One region of the Fructilactobacillus ixorae genome, then DNA from elsewhere that is predicted to be linked to it. Evidence: a T-box and tRNA genes for the amino acid it is inferred to sense, from the RefSeq annotation. Region 1 holds a T-box; the other regions hold tRNA genes.
The links. The T-box of region 1 lies ahead of leuS (leucine--tRNA ligase). A T-box ahead of a tRNA ligase gene usually reads a tRNA of that ligase, here a tRNA-Leu.
Positions count from the first base shown of each region.

Region 1 (5,484 bases):
TAGTTTAATTGAGATCATCATTAACGGGATTTACACTACTAGCGATAGTGATCAATTAGAGGGTCCCGATGATTAGTAAAAAACAGCACTGCAAATGCAGTGCTGTTTTTTACTAACTAATGTGAAAAATAATCCGTAATCGCGCTACCCTAGCTCCTAAAACTTGATCGGCCAGTCGACTCTTCAAAGTTAAGTACATATATACACTACCTCCAATTAAGGCGGAAACACCAGTAACTACCAAACTCATCAGTGAACTATAGGGGTTTCCAACTAGCCCAATCAAAAAGTTCAAGGCGTAAACCATAACTAATGTAATTACATACATGACTAACGTATACGCAATTAAATCGGCCGAATCCATCAACATTTTATGGACCTCAAACCCAAAGTCATGGTTTAAGGAATGAATGATCAGCAGGTTTGCTATGGTAAAGCCAACGACCGTGGACATTAAGGTCCCAAACGCGCCAAACCAATAAACCAGTGGAAATTGGGTAATGACCTTTGCAATCGTTCCAATCACAAAGTACTTCACAGCCCGTCGATTTTGCGATACTCCCTGCATCACGGCAGAGGTAACCACAAACAAGCCAATTGGAATTGCAGTAATCGCCGCGAAAGTTAACACGTTACTCCCAAAGTCCATGTTAGCCGTTCCATAAAAAGTGCGGTTCAATGGTCCTGCGACCGCGGCCATTCCCAAGGAAGCCGGTAACATCACGAACTCAAACAAAATCATGGTGTTCGACAGTTGATCCCGCATCATAGCCCGATTTCGCTTCGTAAAGGCCGTGGACAGTAACGGAACCACCGTGATAGCCAGCGACGACGCTAAAGAAATCACGATCATAGTCAGCTTGTTGGCATTTCCGGCAAAGACGGCATAGTCCACTTGTAATGCTCGTTCGGAAAAGTTAGTTGCTAGCCGCATAATGTCAAAGAAAGTAAACTGATCAATCAGGGAAAAGATGGTAACTCCCGCCCCTAAAATCACAAATGGCACCGCTTGACTAATGATTTCTCTGTATAACTGGTTGGTTGGGACCTGGAGCTGGTTATTACTGTGTGCCACCAAATTATGGTAGTAGTGACGCCTTTTCCAGTAATACCAACCCAGAATTAAGAACCCAAAGATGGCTCCGATACAGGCCGCAAAGGTTGATTGCGACACCGCCGTCACCCAGTTACCGTGGAGCACCTTTAAGATAATGAAGGCTGAGGCCAACATGTAAATGACCCGGGCCAACTGTTCCACAAACTGGGAAATCGCAGATGGCGCCATGTCTTCGTATCCCTGAAAGTACCCTCGGGTTAAACTCATCGCGGGAATAATCAGCACCGCCCAGGCTAACGAGTGAATCACCGGAATCACATTGGGATCTCCATTCGTCAGCAACGGCGCGGCAAACCATAAAAGGAGGGCACTAAGGACCCCCATCAAAATTGACAGGCTAATCCCCTTTTTATACAGTTGCACTCCGACTCCATACTCATTTAACGCATTATAGTGGGCTACTTGCTTGGCAATGGCAGAGGGAATCCCAGCAATGGCCACGATTAAAACAAAACTGTAAATGTTATAACCCTGGGTATACAGTGAGTTGGCAATCGGGAATAAGGAGGCTCCAAAGATGAGCCGCCAGGGAATAATGTAAAGCGCCCCGAGAATCCGCGACAGGATACTCCCAATCGTCATCCAGGCAGAGCCCTTGAGCATTTGGCCCTTGGCCCGTTGCGAATCCGCAAATTGTTGTTGCTCTTCTAACTGATTGTTTTCAACATCGTTATCCACTAAAATAACCTACTTTCGCCCTAAAAATCTTAAACAACTAATCTAACACAAACTAGGCTAATTAGCTACAATATTAACAATCTTTCCAGGAACCACAATCACCTTGCGGATTGTTTGGTTGTCCAGGTTTGCAATGACATCTGGATTAGCAAGCGCAGCTGCTTGAATGGCATCCCGATCAGCATCCGCTGGAACCGAAATCCGGGCCCGCACTTTTCCGTTCACCTGAACGGCCAGTTGCACCTCATCCGCCTCTAATTGCGCGGGATCGTAGGTTGGCCAACTCGCGTATGCAATCGTTTCATCGTGCCCCAACCGGTGCCAAATTTCTTCGGCTAAATGCGGGGTAATTGGTGCGAGCAACTTAATTAGCCCCTCCGCATATTCCTTAGGCAGCGCCTGATGCTTATAAACTTCGTTTACAAATACCATCATTTGGGAGATGGCCGTGTTAAACCGCATCTTTTCGATGTCATCGGTCACTTTTTTCACGGTCTGGTTATAAACTTTAGCAAGCTTCCCATCGTTGGTTGGCACCACCAAACTCGTCATTTGTTCGTCATCACCAACATACATCCGAAAAACCCGCTTAATCCACCGGTTAGCACCCGTGATTCCTTCGGTACTCCAAGGTTTTGATTCTGTCAACGGACCCATAAACATTTCGTACAACCGCAGGGTGTCAGCCCCATACTCGTTAACAATGTCGTCCGGGTTCACCACGTTTCCCTTTGATTTGGACATTTTTTCGTGGTTCGTCCCGAGAATCATGCCCTGGTTCACCAAACGCTGGAAGGGTTCCTTCGTTGGCACGACTCCTAGGTCATACAGGAATTTGTGCCAGAACCGGGCGTACAAGAGGTGCAAAACAGCGTGTTCGGCTCCACCAACGTAGAGATCAACTGGCAACCAGTAGTCTAACTTCTTTGGATCGGCAATCATCCGATCGTTGTGAGGATCAATGTAACGGAGGTAATACCACGAACTCCCGGCCCACTGGGGCATCGTGTTGGTTTCTCGGCGACCGTGACGACCGTTTGCATCCGTGACGTTAATCCAGTCACTCAGGTTTGCTAGCGGACTTTCCCCGGTTCCAGATGGCTTAATGTTATCGGTTTTTGGGAGTCGCAGAGGCAATTCTGATTCTGGTACAAGTGAGGTACTGCCATCATCCCAGTGGATTACGGGAATTGGTTCCCCCCAGTACCGTTGCCGAGAAAAGATCCAATCCCGGAGTTTGTAGTTAACTTTCTTTTGGCCGGCATCATGTTCTTCCAACCAGGTTAAAATCGTTGGAATGGCTTCGGCTTTTTCCATGCCATCGAGGAACCCAGAATTAATGTGCACTCCATCGCCGGTGTAGGCTTCTTTACTAATGTCTCCGCCGGCAATCACCGGTACGATAGGCAGGTTAAACTTTTGTGCAAATTCGTAGTCCCGTTGGTCATGAGCCGGCACAGCCATAATGGCTCCCGTTCCGTACGAAGGCAGAACGTAGTCCCCAATCCAAACGGGTAGTTTTTCCCCGGTTACCGGATTGATTGCGTAGGCACCCGTAAACACACCTGATTTATCCTTATTCAAATCGGTCCGTTCCAGGTCTGACTTTGAAGCAACTTCCTGTCGGTAATCGCGAACTGCCCCAGCTTGATCAAGGGTAGTAATTCGATCCACCAGGGGATGTTCTGGTGAAAGCACTAGGTACGTTGCTCCAAACAACGTATCGGCCCGGGTTGAAAAGACTTCAATGGTGGCATCAGCTTGGTCAGCAACCGGGAACTTGATGCTGGCTCCCACTGATTTTCCAATCCAATTCCGCTGCATCTGCTTAATGCTTTCCGGCCAGTCTAGGTCATCCAAATCATCCAAGAGCCGTTCTGCATAAGCAGTAATCCGCAACACCCACTGTTTCATTGGTTTTCGGTACACGGGGTAGCCACCACGTTCGGTCTTACCGTTGACCACTTCTTCGTTCGCAACCACTGTCCCCCCCATGAGGTCTGGAGCCCAGTTAACTTCAATTTCATCCTCATAAGCCAAGCCCTGTTTGTAAAGTTGTTCAAAGATCCACTGGGTCCACTTGTAATACTTTGGATCGGTCGTGTTCACTTCCCGACTCCAATCGTAAGAAAACCCGAGGGATTTGATCTGCCGTTTAAAATTTTGAATGTTTTGATTGGTAAAGTCCGCGGGATTATTCCCCGTTTTCATCGCATACTGTTCGGCTGGCAAGCCAAAGGCGTCCCAACCCATCGGATGCAACACGTTTTTACCCTGCATCCGGTTGAACCGCGCCATGATGTCCGTTGCAGTATACCCTTCTGGATGACCCACGTGGAGTCCCTGCCCGGATGGATATGGGAACATGTCTAAGACGTAGTACTTCTCCTTATTTGGATCATCGCCCGTTCGAAAGGTTTGGTGCTCATCCCAATATTTTTGCCATTTTTGTTCAATTTCCTGGTGATTGTAGCCCATGTCATTCACTCCTTTAACCTGACTGGTTGCTGGTTATTCACGCCATAAAAAAAGCCTATAGAAATTAATTCTATAGGACGAATTTCCGCGGTACCACCTAATTTTTCCCCACCCGGGGAACCCCTTAAGTCCATAACGCGGAAAACGGTTAATCGGTACGATTAACGAAACCTCCACAGCAAGTTCGTCGCAAAAAGTTCTAAGCTTCCACCATCCGCTTAGTCGCTGGTAACTTTTGTACCACTACTACTCTGCTTCTTTAGTTTAATCATTTGGTTACCCCCACGATAGCAAACTACGGGGCAAAACACAAGGTTTTTATTGCTATAATACTATGGAAAGGACGGTTTATCATGCAATTACAATCAGCTTTACAATTTAGCCATACGCTCTTAGAACAAGTCGTGAATCCCGGTGACATCGTAGTCGATGCCACGGCTGGAATGGGTCACGATACCCTCAAACTAGCGCAGTTGGTCGGAACCACTGGGCACGTCTATAGTTTTGACATCCAAGCTCCGGCAGTCATGGCCACCAAAGCCAAGCTGGCGGAAGCGGGTTATCACAACGCTACGGTGTTCCAACAGGGGCATGAACAGCTCGACGAAATGGTTGCAGGTCCCATTACCGCCGCCATCTTTAACCTGGGTTATCTCCCTCGCGGCGACCATGCCCTCATTACCCAACCAAAAACTACCCTCAACGCCCTACAAAAATGTCTCGAGCTGTTAGCTCCAAAAGGCGTCGTGGTGGTCGTCTGCTATTATGGTCATCCGGGTGGGGCCACCGAAAAAACGGCCGTCCTAGCCTGGGCCGCCCAGCTGCCCCAAGCTGAATTTAACGTCTTGCAGTATCAATTCCTTAATCAAGTGCATGAACCACCAATCCTGTTAGCAATTCAGAAGCGCTAAATGCGGGGCCGATGGTCCAACCAGTTAACGACCGCAGCAGCAACCACTAAAAGCGCGGCAACCAGAAAGACGTTGTGTAACGCCCCATACAAGATTTCCTTGAGCTGTGGCAGTAAGTGAGCTGCTAAATGCTTAGCCGTTTTGGGGTTAATCAGTTCGTTCATTAACTTTAGACTGGTTTGCGGGTGTGTTGCTACTCCATGGCTCATGGAGGTATTCATTACGATTCCAAACACTGAGATCATCAAGGTTTGCCCGAGCGTCCGACTCAAAGTATTAAAGGACGAAGCAACCCCGATT
Region 1 is NZ_CP097478.1:848,200-853,683, forward strand. Features, by position in the region: gene M8332_RS04140 (TMEM175 family protein) at 1-76, shown strand, start outside; gene M8332_RS04145 (putative polysaccharide biosynthesis protein) at 113-1,795, opposite strand; gene leuS (leucine--tRNA ligase) at 1,853-4,273, opposite strand; T-box leader at 4,344-4,542, opposite strand; gene mnmM (tRNA 5-(aminomethyl)-2-thiouridylate-methyltransferase MnmM) at 4,627-5,184, shown strand; gene M8332_RS04160 (MDR family MFS transporter) at 5,181-5,484, opposite strand, start outside.

Region 2 (5,484 bases), 250 kb from region 1:
TCACCCGGGATAAAGTCTTGAACAATCACATCTGACTGGTAGCCGTTATCAAAAATTTTGCCAATCACCGTCCGGTATTCGGCTTCATTATGAATGATAAACGCCTTCTTGCGCCCTTCAAACCGAATGTCTAACCACTCAACACTATTGGCCGGCTTAACCGCCACTGGGTAGCCAAAGGGTTGGGCAATCTGATGCTTATGATAATCCGCTTTGGAAATGATTTTAGTTCCCGGATAAGGTAACCCATATTGCTCACATAATTGATAAAAGCTTTCTTTATTATTCAGCTGTTTTAAAAGCTGGTAATTAACGTAAGGACAAATGAAAACGTCCGCTAGTTCATCCTTATGTTTCGCAATTAGTTCCGCATACCCATCACTACAACCGATCAAAATAACTGGTTCGCTGTGGCTCGCGTACTCCTGCTTCAATTTTTTCATTTCCGTGATCCACGCGGGATCCTCACTAAACCCAGGGACCAGGGTTAAATCGACGATCTTAGAAAAGCGGGTGGGCGCGAGTTGCTGTTCAGCAATTGCCCGCACCGGCTGCCCATATAACGCATAAAAAGAACGTGCCATTCCATAAACGTTAAAGTCACTCCCTAATAGGATTGGAGTAAAATTTGGTACTGTAGCTTTCATCTCTTTTTCCTTCCCCCCTTGAACGCGGTGCTTTCGGACCACTTAGTCCTGCCCAGCGTCCGCGTCAAGCAATTGTTGCACGATCGTTGAATCAGTTGGATAAGGAAGATCAACGCCGTTAACTTTTTGGTAAGGATCTTGTCCCTTACCTAGAACCACAATTATATCATTTGGGGTCCCCATCTGGATTGCTTTTTGAATCGCCTTTTTACGATCGAGTTCATAATAAACTTGAACCCGGTCGTGCTTAATGTGCTGATCAATGGCTTTAGCAATCATTAGGGGGTCTTCAAAACCCGGATCATCGGTCGTTAAAATTGCCACGTCCGCCTCTTCACTCAAAGCTTTACCAAATCCTTCGCGGCGATCAATCCCCTTATTACCAGGGCTTCCAACTACTGCAATCGTTTTCCCGGTGGGTGCCTGGCTCTTTAAGAATTGCAACAGGGCTTTGGTACTTGCATAGTTATGGGCATAGTCGACGTAAATGGTCCCATGGTCGGCACTAACGTAGCGTTCCATCCGCCCTGGAATCTGAGTGGTTGCCAGTCCCGCTAATAGTTGTTTTCGGGTAAAGCCCGCCAACCCCGCATTAATAATCGCATCGACGGCGTTCGTTTCGTTATAATCACCCGGAATTCCAATTTGATACTTACCATCTAAGTGAAGCGCCTGGGCGTGGTTGGTCAAACTTCGCAGGTAAATTTCGTTGTCCGTTAAGGTGTCCGCTTCACTGTCAAAGGTGAAGTCCAACTGAACCGGTAACTCGGTCTGCGTCCCGTTTCTGGCGTATAAATACAAATTCTCAGGGGCAGTCGTCGCTTTCGCCGCAAAGTAAACGTCCTGGAAATGGTTAGTTGCTGCATTAATCACCACGTGGCGCGAGTTGATCACGAGTTGTTCCTTGCAGTGTAGGTAGTTTGCAAACGTCGGATGTTCGTTTTCACCGACGTGGTCCGGGGAAATATTTAAAAATGACCCGTAGTTAAAGGCTAAATTATAAACCCGATTTTTTAAGTACGCCTGGGAGGACACTTCCATCACTAAAAAGCGCATTCCCCGGTCTACGGCTGTGCGCATGTTCTTAAATAAATCTAAGGATTCCGGGGTCGTTAATGCTGATTTAAACGTATCTTCTGGCTCTGGTCCTAGGATCGTGTTGACCGTTGAAAACAAAGCCGTTTTGCCGTTGGTCGCAGCGTTAATTGCTTCACGCAGAAAGTAGGCCGTGGTGGTTTTCCCCTTGGTCCCCGTAATTGCAAAGAGCTCTAACTCGTTTTGCGGGAAAGCAAAGAAGGCCGCTGCTAACAGGGCCATCGCCTTTTGTACGTCCGTCACCACGAATTCTGTGAGCTCCGGATCCGCGATTTGGGGTTGCTCCGTGACAAGCCCAGTTGCCCCCGCAGCAATTGCCGTGGTTAGGTAAGCGGGTTTGAAGTTTCCCTTACAAAAAAAAAGCGTGTTCGCTTGGACGTCCCGAGAATCATAGCTAACGTATCTAAACGTAGCCTGGTTGTCGGTCCCCCGCACTTCCTGCAATAATTGGTGTTCTTGTAATAAGTTAATAATTTCCACCGTGCTCAACATCAATCTACTTACCCCATTTTACTTTCCGTTTGATCCACCACGAAATTTCGTGGTTCGTTGATTAAGCTGGTCATGAACCCTTTCAATTCTAGCAAAAAAAGCCCCAACTGACAAAAAAGGGAAAGCAGTAACTAACGCTGCTTTCCCTTTCGGAACAAATTTAATTTAACTGGGTAGAGTCTAGCTCATCGAGTTTCTTCGAAATGCTGTAGAGCCCTTCCATTGCTTCGTTCACATCGTCTTTATCCAAACCTAAAACCTTAAAGACGTCGGCAACGTGGTCACGAATCTTATCTCGCATTTCTTCCGCGTATGGAGTTAAAGAAACGTTCACCACTCGTTCGTCTTCTGTAGAACGGTGTTTAGTAATCCAACCTTTTTTGCCCAAGCGTTTCAACAAGGGCGTCAACGTTCCACTATCCAAGTCAATGCTTTGACCCAGTTGATGCACCGTGATTGGTGAGTATTCCCACAACACGATCATTACTAGGTATTGTGGATACGTCAACCCAAAGTTTTTCAAAACTTCTTGGTAAAAATGATTAAACTTTTTATTGGTACTATAAATTGCAAAGCATAGTTGACTCTTGATGTCATCTAATTCTTCGTTAGACAAATAAACGTTATTTTCTTGTTGTTTTTCGTTTTCTGTTTTCATCTTGATCCCTTTTCTTTCCATTTTATTTTGATTTCAATGACTAAACTATGCTGCAGTCATACTTCCGTTAAACCCGAATAGTGTCGCTCATCACTCCCATTGCGTTTAACAACTTGTGATTAATTGGTTTTATGTTACTACACATTCGTATAAAAAAGAAGTATAAATTTCTATTTATTTTATTTTTCCATGTGGTATAATAAAGGTATGCCCTGGTGGCGGAACTGGCAGACGCGCAGCGTTCAGGTCGCTGTTTGATTTTATCAAGTGCGAGTTCGAATCTCGCCCAGGGCACTCATGAAGAAGTAATGCTTAGCATTGCTTCTTTTTTTATGCAAAAAATCCTGCCAGTTTCACGCTATTAAGGGACATCATCACTTTGATTCGTCATCTTGTCACCCTCTAGTTAAATTATAAAATTCAATTACATCCATTCCGATGCAGATTAATTTCCGATTCCCCTAGATTCGTACCCTTTCATAATTAACCACACTCACTGTTTAAATAACCAAACTCACATTATCTCTTATATTATAATAATAAAAAATAGCAACTCAAACTTTTTGTTTTGCCACTAGCTTTTACACCAGTAATTTTTTGCAACAAGCACTGCTTGTTTAATGTTAATGCAAATTGTGTAAAATCATTCAGTTAACTAATGACTTATGTAATAATACCACTAGTTGCTAATCAATGTTTTACTTCTTACTAATCTACAAGTATGCGGGATTAAATTGATTAATTCTAAAAGGAGGTTCCTCATGAAAAATCCTACGTCTAAAAACACCCCACTCTTAGTTGAATCATTGGTGGTTGGTGGTTTGGGGCTTTGCTTGCAAGCCGTGGCCCTCACCGGCTTAACGTATTGGTCCCTTACCCATGCCACTAACAAGCAACCTTCTAAAAAAGTGACAGAAAGGAAGAATTTGTAATGGAAAGTTTACTGGTCTTTATTGGAGGAATCATTGGCGGTGGTCTGCGCATTGGGTTCACCGATCTCCTGCCTGCCATTGGTTTTCCCTATGTAACGCTGCTAATTAACCTCGTCGGGGCCTTTATACTACCAATTTGGAACAATTACTGGGCCATTAAATGGCATTGTCAGCCGACCCTACGCAAGGGAATTGGCGTGGGCGTCATTGGTTCCTTTACGACCTTTTCTGGAATCATGTTGGACAGTAGTCATCTCATCATGAACCACCAGTTTCAGTCATTACTGATTTATCTGGCAATCACCATCGTTGGCGGCTTCTTGTTAGCCGTCCTTGGTTACCAGTGGTCAAATCGATTACGCGAACAGGAGGGAATTTAAATGTTTTTCACACTCATCTTTGGTAGCGGCCTCGGCGCCCTTAGTCGTTCGACAATCACTAACCATCTGAAAACTCACCGGTTAGGTCAATTTGCTACCCTGTGCGTTAATCTCCTTGGTTGTCTTATTGGTGGAATGTTATTGGGTGTTAACCCCACTTCTCTATTCGCAATCCTCTTCCTGGGCTTTATCGGCGGTTTTACGACCTACTCCACCTTTAACGGTGAATTAGCCGGCCTTTACTTTCAACGGCGATACGGGCGTTGTTTGGGCTATTTATTAGTAAGTTATGGTGGAGGCCTGTTAGCTTGCTACCTGGGATACTTGCTGATTTAACTACCAACAACTAGGAACCACACGCTTATTGGCAGGCTCGTTCTTAATTTTATTTGCATTAAGCAAAAATCCTCTAAGTAACTAGATTGCTACTTAGAGGATTTTTTTAGACCATCATTGTCAAAAAAATAAATGGAAATCCTTCTAATTGTTATAATGGTATCAGTAAAAATTTAATGCTTTTACATAAATTTGAGGAATAAAATGAAAAGTTTACCCTGGGAAAAAATAAAAATTATTTATAATGTAGCCATCATTAGCTTAGCCATTATTTCGTTAGTGCTAACGTTATTAAATTTCGCTGATGTAATTAGTTTAGTAAACGAACCATACCAAACGATTGACTTTATCATTTGGATTGCATTTATTTTTGACTACGTTAGTGGTTTATTAATTTCCAAAAATAAATGGACCTTTTTCAAAACTCATTTATTTGATTTGTTAGCAATCATTCCAGTCAATCTATTTTCCACATTCAAGCTCTTCAAAGCTGCTAAATTAACAAAATTTATTAGACTATTTAAATTTATTGGTGTATTTGGCAAATTAAAAACCAGATTAACCAAATTTCTAACGACCAATGGCTTTATTTATTTGCTAGGGACTTGTTTAATTATTCTGGTGATTTCGGCTGTTATCTATTCTTTCTCTGAAAAAATTTCATTCGACAACGCCTTATGGTGGTCGATTACAACCTCAACCACCGTTGGCTATGGAGATATTAGTCCCCACACTAAAATTGGAAAAATTATCGCCATCATCTTAATGTTAGTCGGAGTCGGCTTTGTGGGAATGCTAACTAGCACCCTCACCACTTTCTTTTCAGGAGAACACCACCGCTCTAATGCTGATGAAATCAGAAAATACAAATCCCTCTTAGACGATGGCATCATTACCAAAGCGGAATTTGCAGCAAAGAAAAAACAGTTACTAAAGCTTTAGTG
Region 2 is NZ_CP097478.1:600,177-605,660, reverse strand. Features, by position in the region: gene M8332_RS02925 (carboxylate--amine ligase) at 1-647, opposite strand, end outside; gene M8332_RS02920 (UDP-N-acetylmuramoyl-L-alanyl-D-glutamate--2,6-diaminopimelate ligase) at 690-2,237, opposite strand; gene M8332_RS02915 (MarR family winged helix-turn-helix transcriptional regulator) at 2,395-2,892, opposite strand; tRNA gene M8332_RS02910 (tRNA-Leu) at 3,102-3,186, shown strand; gene M8332_RS02905 (hypothetical protein) at 3,654-3,824, shown strand; gene M8332_RS02900 (fluoride efflux transporter FluC) at 3,824-4,204, shown strand; gene M8332_RS02895 (fluoride efflux transporter FluC) at 4,205-4,540, shown strand; gene M8332_RS02890 (ion channel) at 4,745-5,482, shown strand.
Region 2: it has a tRNA-Leu gene. The T-box ahead of leuS (leucine--tRNA ligase) is inferred to sense a tRNA for this amino acid. The anticodon was not compared.

Region 3 (5,484 bases), 520 kb from region 1:
ACACTCGCCCGTCCCTTTGTCGATCCGACGAAGGGGGTTTTAGACTCGGACGCGGCCCTGGCCGGAGCGCAAGCCATCATTAGTCAAAGCGTTTCTGAACGGCCTTCCTTTCGGGAGTGGATCAGAACTTTTACGTGGCAGCAGGGCCAGCTGACGACGACCAAGAAAGCGACGGGAGTGCCGCAGGATGATCGGCAGGTGTATGCTAACTACTATGATTTTACGGAGGACTTGGCGAAAGTGCCAGCGTACCGGGTACTCGCGATTAACCGGGGCGAACGGGAAGCTTTGTTACGGGTCAAAATTACGGTTGTAGAGCACTCGATTCAAAACTACTTGCGGTTTCATGTTATTGGTCAGCAGACAGGCCCGAGTGTTCCCGTCGTTGAACAAGCGCTGACAGTGGCTTATCGGCGCTATCTGCGTCCGGCGCTCGAGCGTGAACTCCGCCAACGATTGACCAAACGGGCGCAAACCCATGCGATTCAAGTGTTTGGCAATAATTTGTACCACTTATTGATGCAACCCCCCCTTAAAGGGAAGGTGGTGATGGGATTTGATCCAGCCTACCGGACGGGCTGTAAGTTAGCAATTCTGGATCCCCAGGGGCGCTTGCTAGCCAAAGCAATTCTATTAGCGACGCCACCAGCGACCGCGGACCAACGCCAACAAGCAGCCGTAACGCTCCAACATTTACTTACGAAGTATCACGTCGCAGTAATTGCGATTGGAAACGGAACGGCCGCGCGGGAAGCTGAGCAATTTGTTGCGGAAGTTGTCGCCCAGTTACCCACGTCCGTTCACTACGTGATTGTGAATGAAGCCGGGGCTTCTGTTTATTCTGCGAGTGCGGTGGCCCGGGCCGAATTTCCAGAGCTCCCCGTGGAGGAGCGGTCGGCCATTAGCATTGGTCGTCGGCTCCAAGATCCCCTGGCCGAATTAATTAAAATTGATCCAAAGGCGGTTGGAGTCGGCCAGTATCAGCACGACCTGGCCGAAACCCAGCTGGATGAACAGCTGCAGCGCGTTGTGGAAACCGTGGTTAATCAAGTCGGGGTCAATGTGAATACGGCTAGTCCCCAGTTATTAGCCAGCATCTCCGGGTTAACGCCTGCGGTGGCGTACCAGATCGTGAGTTACCGCAACCAGCATGGAAAGTTTACGGAGCGCACCCAGTTACAACGGGTGCAGCGGTTAGGTCCGAAAGCTTTTGAACAAGCCGTGGGATTTTTACGTATTATAGGAGGTCACAACCCATTTGATAATACTGATTTACATCCCGAAAGTTATCCGCTAGCCAGCGCCATTTTGAACGCCCTCGGGATTGCTAAGGCAGATTTAACTACGCAAGCCAGTCAAACTTGCCTCGCCCAGGGCAATGTTTCCAAATTAGCCCACCAGCTTAACCAAACAGAGCCCCAGATTAGGACAGTTTTAGCTGGCTTGCAGCATCCCGGTCGGGATTTACGGGATCAGATGCCGGCGCCGTTACTTAGAGACACCGTCGTCAAGTTGACTGATTTACGGGTTGGAATGCAACTGCAGGGCACCGTTCGCAACGTGACCGACTTTGGGGCGTTTGTTGACATTGGGGTGAAACAAGATGGGTTAGTGCATATTTCGCACCTGAAAGCCGGCTTTGTGGCAGATCCAGCTAGCGTAGTTGCAATTGGTGACATTGTGACCGTGTGGGTCATTGGCGTGGATGAACAGCGGGGGCGAATTCAGTTATCGATGCTTGATCCACAAAAGGAGAGGTGATTTATGACAGACCAACAGCTCCAACACTTGGTAGAAGAGCTTTCACAACGCTTTTTTCACCAGCCGTTTCGCCATCAAGCCTACTTTAATCGTCGCTTACAAACGACCGGGGGCCGGTATCATTTACGTTCTCATAATATTGACATTAATCCAAAGATGGCCCAGGATCAGGAGGTTTTGGTGGGAGTGATTAAACACGAGTTGGTCCACTACCACTTGCACCAACAGGGGGCCTCTGGGAAGCACAATACGACCGCCTTTAAACAGTTATTGCAACGCGTGGGTGGGAGTCGCTATGCCCCCCGGTTATCACAAAACGCGCGGTATCTGTATCAGTGTACGCACTGTGGGCAAAAATATTATCGCCAACGCCGTTTAAACGTAAAGCGCTATGTTTGTAGTCAGTGCCGGCATCCGTTACGCCTAGTTAAGCAGGCTGATTCGTAAAAAGGACTTGCATCTCTGCTCAATTCTTGCTATGATTATTATTGTTAATTCGCGGCCATGGCGGAATTGGCAGACGCGCAAGATTAAGGATCTTGTCGGGAGTTTTCCCGGTGGAAGTTCGAATCTTCTTGGCCGCACTTAAAAAAGACGCTGGTGAATGTTAGATCACCAGCGTCTTTTTAGTTGGAAAAATGAAGTAAAAAAACAGGATAACCGTGAATTGGTTACCCTGCTTGACTTAGTTAGTCGGAAGTTCGTTGTTATCATTCACGGAATCGTGGTTAGTAAAGAAAGATCCGTCTTGACCGACTTCTTCGTTAGAATTAATTTTTTGTTGCGTTGGCGTTAATTCATCTTCAGGTGGTAAGTCAAGGGATTCTCGAATTTGATTAGAAACCTTCAGTAATTCTCGATCGGGAGCAACTTGGTAACTAATCCCATCAACCATCGCGTTATCACATTGCAAAGCCGTTTGCTTCAAATTCTTAGCCGCATCTCGATAGCTACCGGCAATCGTAATCATGTCATTGAAGGTTAAATCGGTTTGGAGGTTTCCCTTCAAACTGTTCAAAATTTCACCGTACCGCGAAACGTTTCCAATCGAGAGTCCCTTTTGGAGGACGGCGTTGAGAACTTGACGTTGTCGAATTTGGCGCCCGTAATCACCGAGAGGATCTTGATAGCGCATCCGGGTGTATTGTAAGGCGGTCTGGCCGTTCATGTGCTCGGTCTTGCCTTTTTTTACGCTAATTCCTTCGTAGTCAAAGGTGAGGTTCGGAGTGATGTCAACCCCGCCCACCGCGTTAACCATTTGCTTGATCCCTTTCATGTTGACAACGGCGTAGAAGTCCACGGGAACGTTGAACAGTTTGTGGACGACTTCTGTAGCGGAATCCGCTCCCCCGATGGTATAAGCCGCGTTAATCTTTTCATACGGCTGGGAGTCCCCGGGGACCACGACCTTGGTGTCTCTAGGGATACTCGTAAAGGTAGTTTTCTTGGTGTTGGGATTAACCGTGGCGAGAATCATGGAATCCGTCCGCCCCTTATCCGTCCGGCCTAACTCTCCAGTATCCGTTCCCATTAGTAACACCGTAAAGGGTTTTCGCTGTTTAATGATTTTCGAGACGTCGCGGGAGTTTTTGGCGCTCGAATACGTAGAGTCTAACGTTGATGACACCCGTTGGTATTGAAGAAAGGCGAACCCTAAAAGGAGAAGTGCGGCTCCGAGTAATCCCGCCATCCATTTCCACGCGCGCGGATGCCATTCTACTGCGTTTGGATCTGGTTGTGACCTCGATTTTGGTGGTTTTGGTGATTCGGATTGGTTCATAAAGTGGTTGCGACCAGTTCTTCCGGTTGGTTGTTGCTTTCCGTTGTTTTTCATGTTAACCCTCGTTTTTATATCAGTCTGATTAACATTATAAACTATTCACGGAAGGGCCGACGGATAATTAAATAATTTAAGGAATTTTTTACAATTAAATCGTTAATAGAGGTTTATGAGGGGTATGTTAAGATGGAAAGAAATCAGTTTTTACCGGGGAGGGGACTGCAGATGACCAAGTTAGTCTTGATTCGCCATGGCGAGAGTATTGCTAATCAACAACACGTTTTTACGGGGTGGAATGACGTGGCGTTAACGGAGCAGGGGCAACGGGAAGCGGTTGCAGCGGGAGCAAAACTCAACCGGTTACACCTTGCGTTTAGTGCGGTGCACACTTCCTATTTAAAACGGGCCATTCAATCGGCTAATATCGTGTTAGACGAATTAGATCAACTGTGGATTCCCCAGTATAAAACGTGGCGGCTAAACGAACGCCACTACGGAGCGTTACGGGGCCGGAAGAAGCCAGTGGTCCGAGCAAAAGTCGGGGAGGACCAATTTATGCAGTGGCGCCGGAGTTTTACTGCTGTGCCCCCACGGTTAGACCAAGTCATGCCCAAGCGGCGTTACGCCCGCATTGGGATCCGCGAACCACGGGCCGAGAGTCTCCAAATGGCTTACGAGCGTTTGTTACCATACTGGCAGGATCAGTTAGCACCGCGGCTGTTACAGCACCAAAATCAATTGGTAGTCGCACACGGTAGTTCACTGCGGGCCCTCATCAAATATCTCGAGCAACTGTCCGATGATGCAATTGATGGGGTAGAAGTGCCGAATGCTGAACCGATTATTTACACCTTTGATGAGCACCTGCACATGCAGCAGAAACAAATTTTGGCATAAAAAAACACGGCCCTGCAATTTGCAGGGCCGTGCTTTTTTAAAATAACGACCTAGGCTAGAGTTCCCATTGGATCCCATGGAGCAAGGACCGTTGGTGCTTGGGCTTGTTCTTGCCGTTCTTGATCAGTCAGGTATTGCTTGTTGATGACAACTTGGTAAACAAATTCACTGAACCAGGCGTCACTCATGACGAAGTATCCCTTGGTTCCGACCTTGGGGCCCCAACTATTTTCGACCTTCCACTTGGTTGGTTGACCGTCCACAAGGTCAACTCCGGTGAGCACCATGGCGTGATCCATGACGCTTTCTCCGTAATCTAGTCGTTCGGCCTTACTCATGCTCATGTCAGTTTGCATCAGTTCAGCCACGTGGTACAGGTTCGGATCCATCAAACCGTTTTTCCGGTCACTTGCTTGACCGACATCACTTCCAAACCAAACCGTTTCGCCGGCTTGGAGTTGTTTAATCGTGAGTTCCTTTAAGCGTTCGATTGGGAGGTTATAGTGTTTGATTGGTTGTCCACCAACCACGTTCCCCAGCATTTCCACCGTGTAAGTTTCGTGAAATGGTTTATCGTCCGTGGGGGAGTTGATGATGGAGACGTAGTCATCGAGGTTGATGTTTACGTATTTTTGGAAGAAGGTCAGGGGAGTGAGGTGTTGTTCAATGTGATAGTGATTATCAGCATCGCGATACTCAAAGGTAAAGTCAGTTACTGGCTTACCAAAGGCGTACACCAACATCCGGTAAACTTCGTTTAACATGTCATCTTTTTTTGCGTTAATAATTTCGGCACTTTGCCCAGCCTGAACCAACTTGCGCAAGGCGATGGCATCGTGACGAAGTTGGGTGTTTAAAGCAGCGTTAAGTTCACTGGAATTATCACTGCTAGCGGTTTCGGCCATCGCGGCCTTGGGAACCACCCCATACTTGGCAATCAGCGCGGCAATCATATCCCACTGCCCCCCGTCTTGTTGGGGTGTTTGGAGTAGAAAGTTGACCTTCCGATCCGTCAATGGTTGGTTCGCTGTCTGTAAAACGTTATT
Region 3 is NZ_CP097478.1:329,144-334,627, forward strand. Features, by position in the region: gene M8332_RS01550 (helix-hairpin-helix domain-containing protein) at 1-1,761, shown strand, start outside; gene M8332_RS01555 (SprT family protein) at 1,765-2,208, shown strand; tRNA gene M8332_RS01560 (tRNA-Leu) at 2,260-2,345, shown strand; gene M8332_RS01565 (LCP family protein) at 2,447-3,595, opposite strand; gene M8332_RS01570 (2,3-bisphosphoglycerate-dependent phosphoglycerate mutase) at 3,767-4,438, shown strand; gene M8332_RS01575 (C1 family peptidase) at 4,489-5,484, opposite strand, start outside.
Region 3: it has a tRNA-Leu gene. The T-box ahead of leuS (leucine--tRNA ligase) is inferred to sense a tRNA for this amino acid. The anticodon was not compared.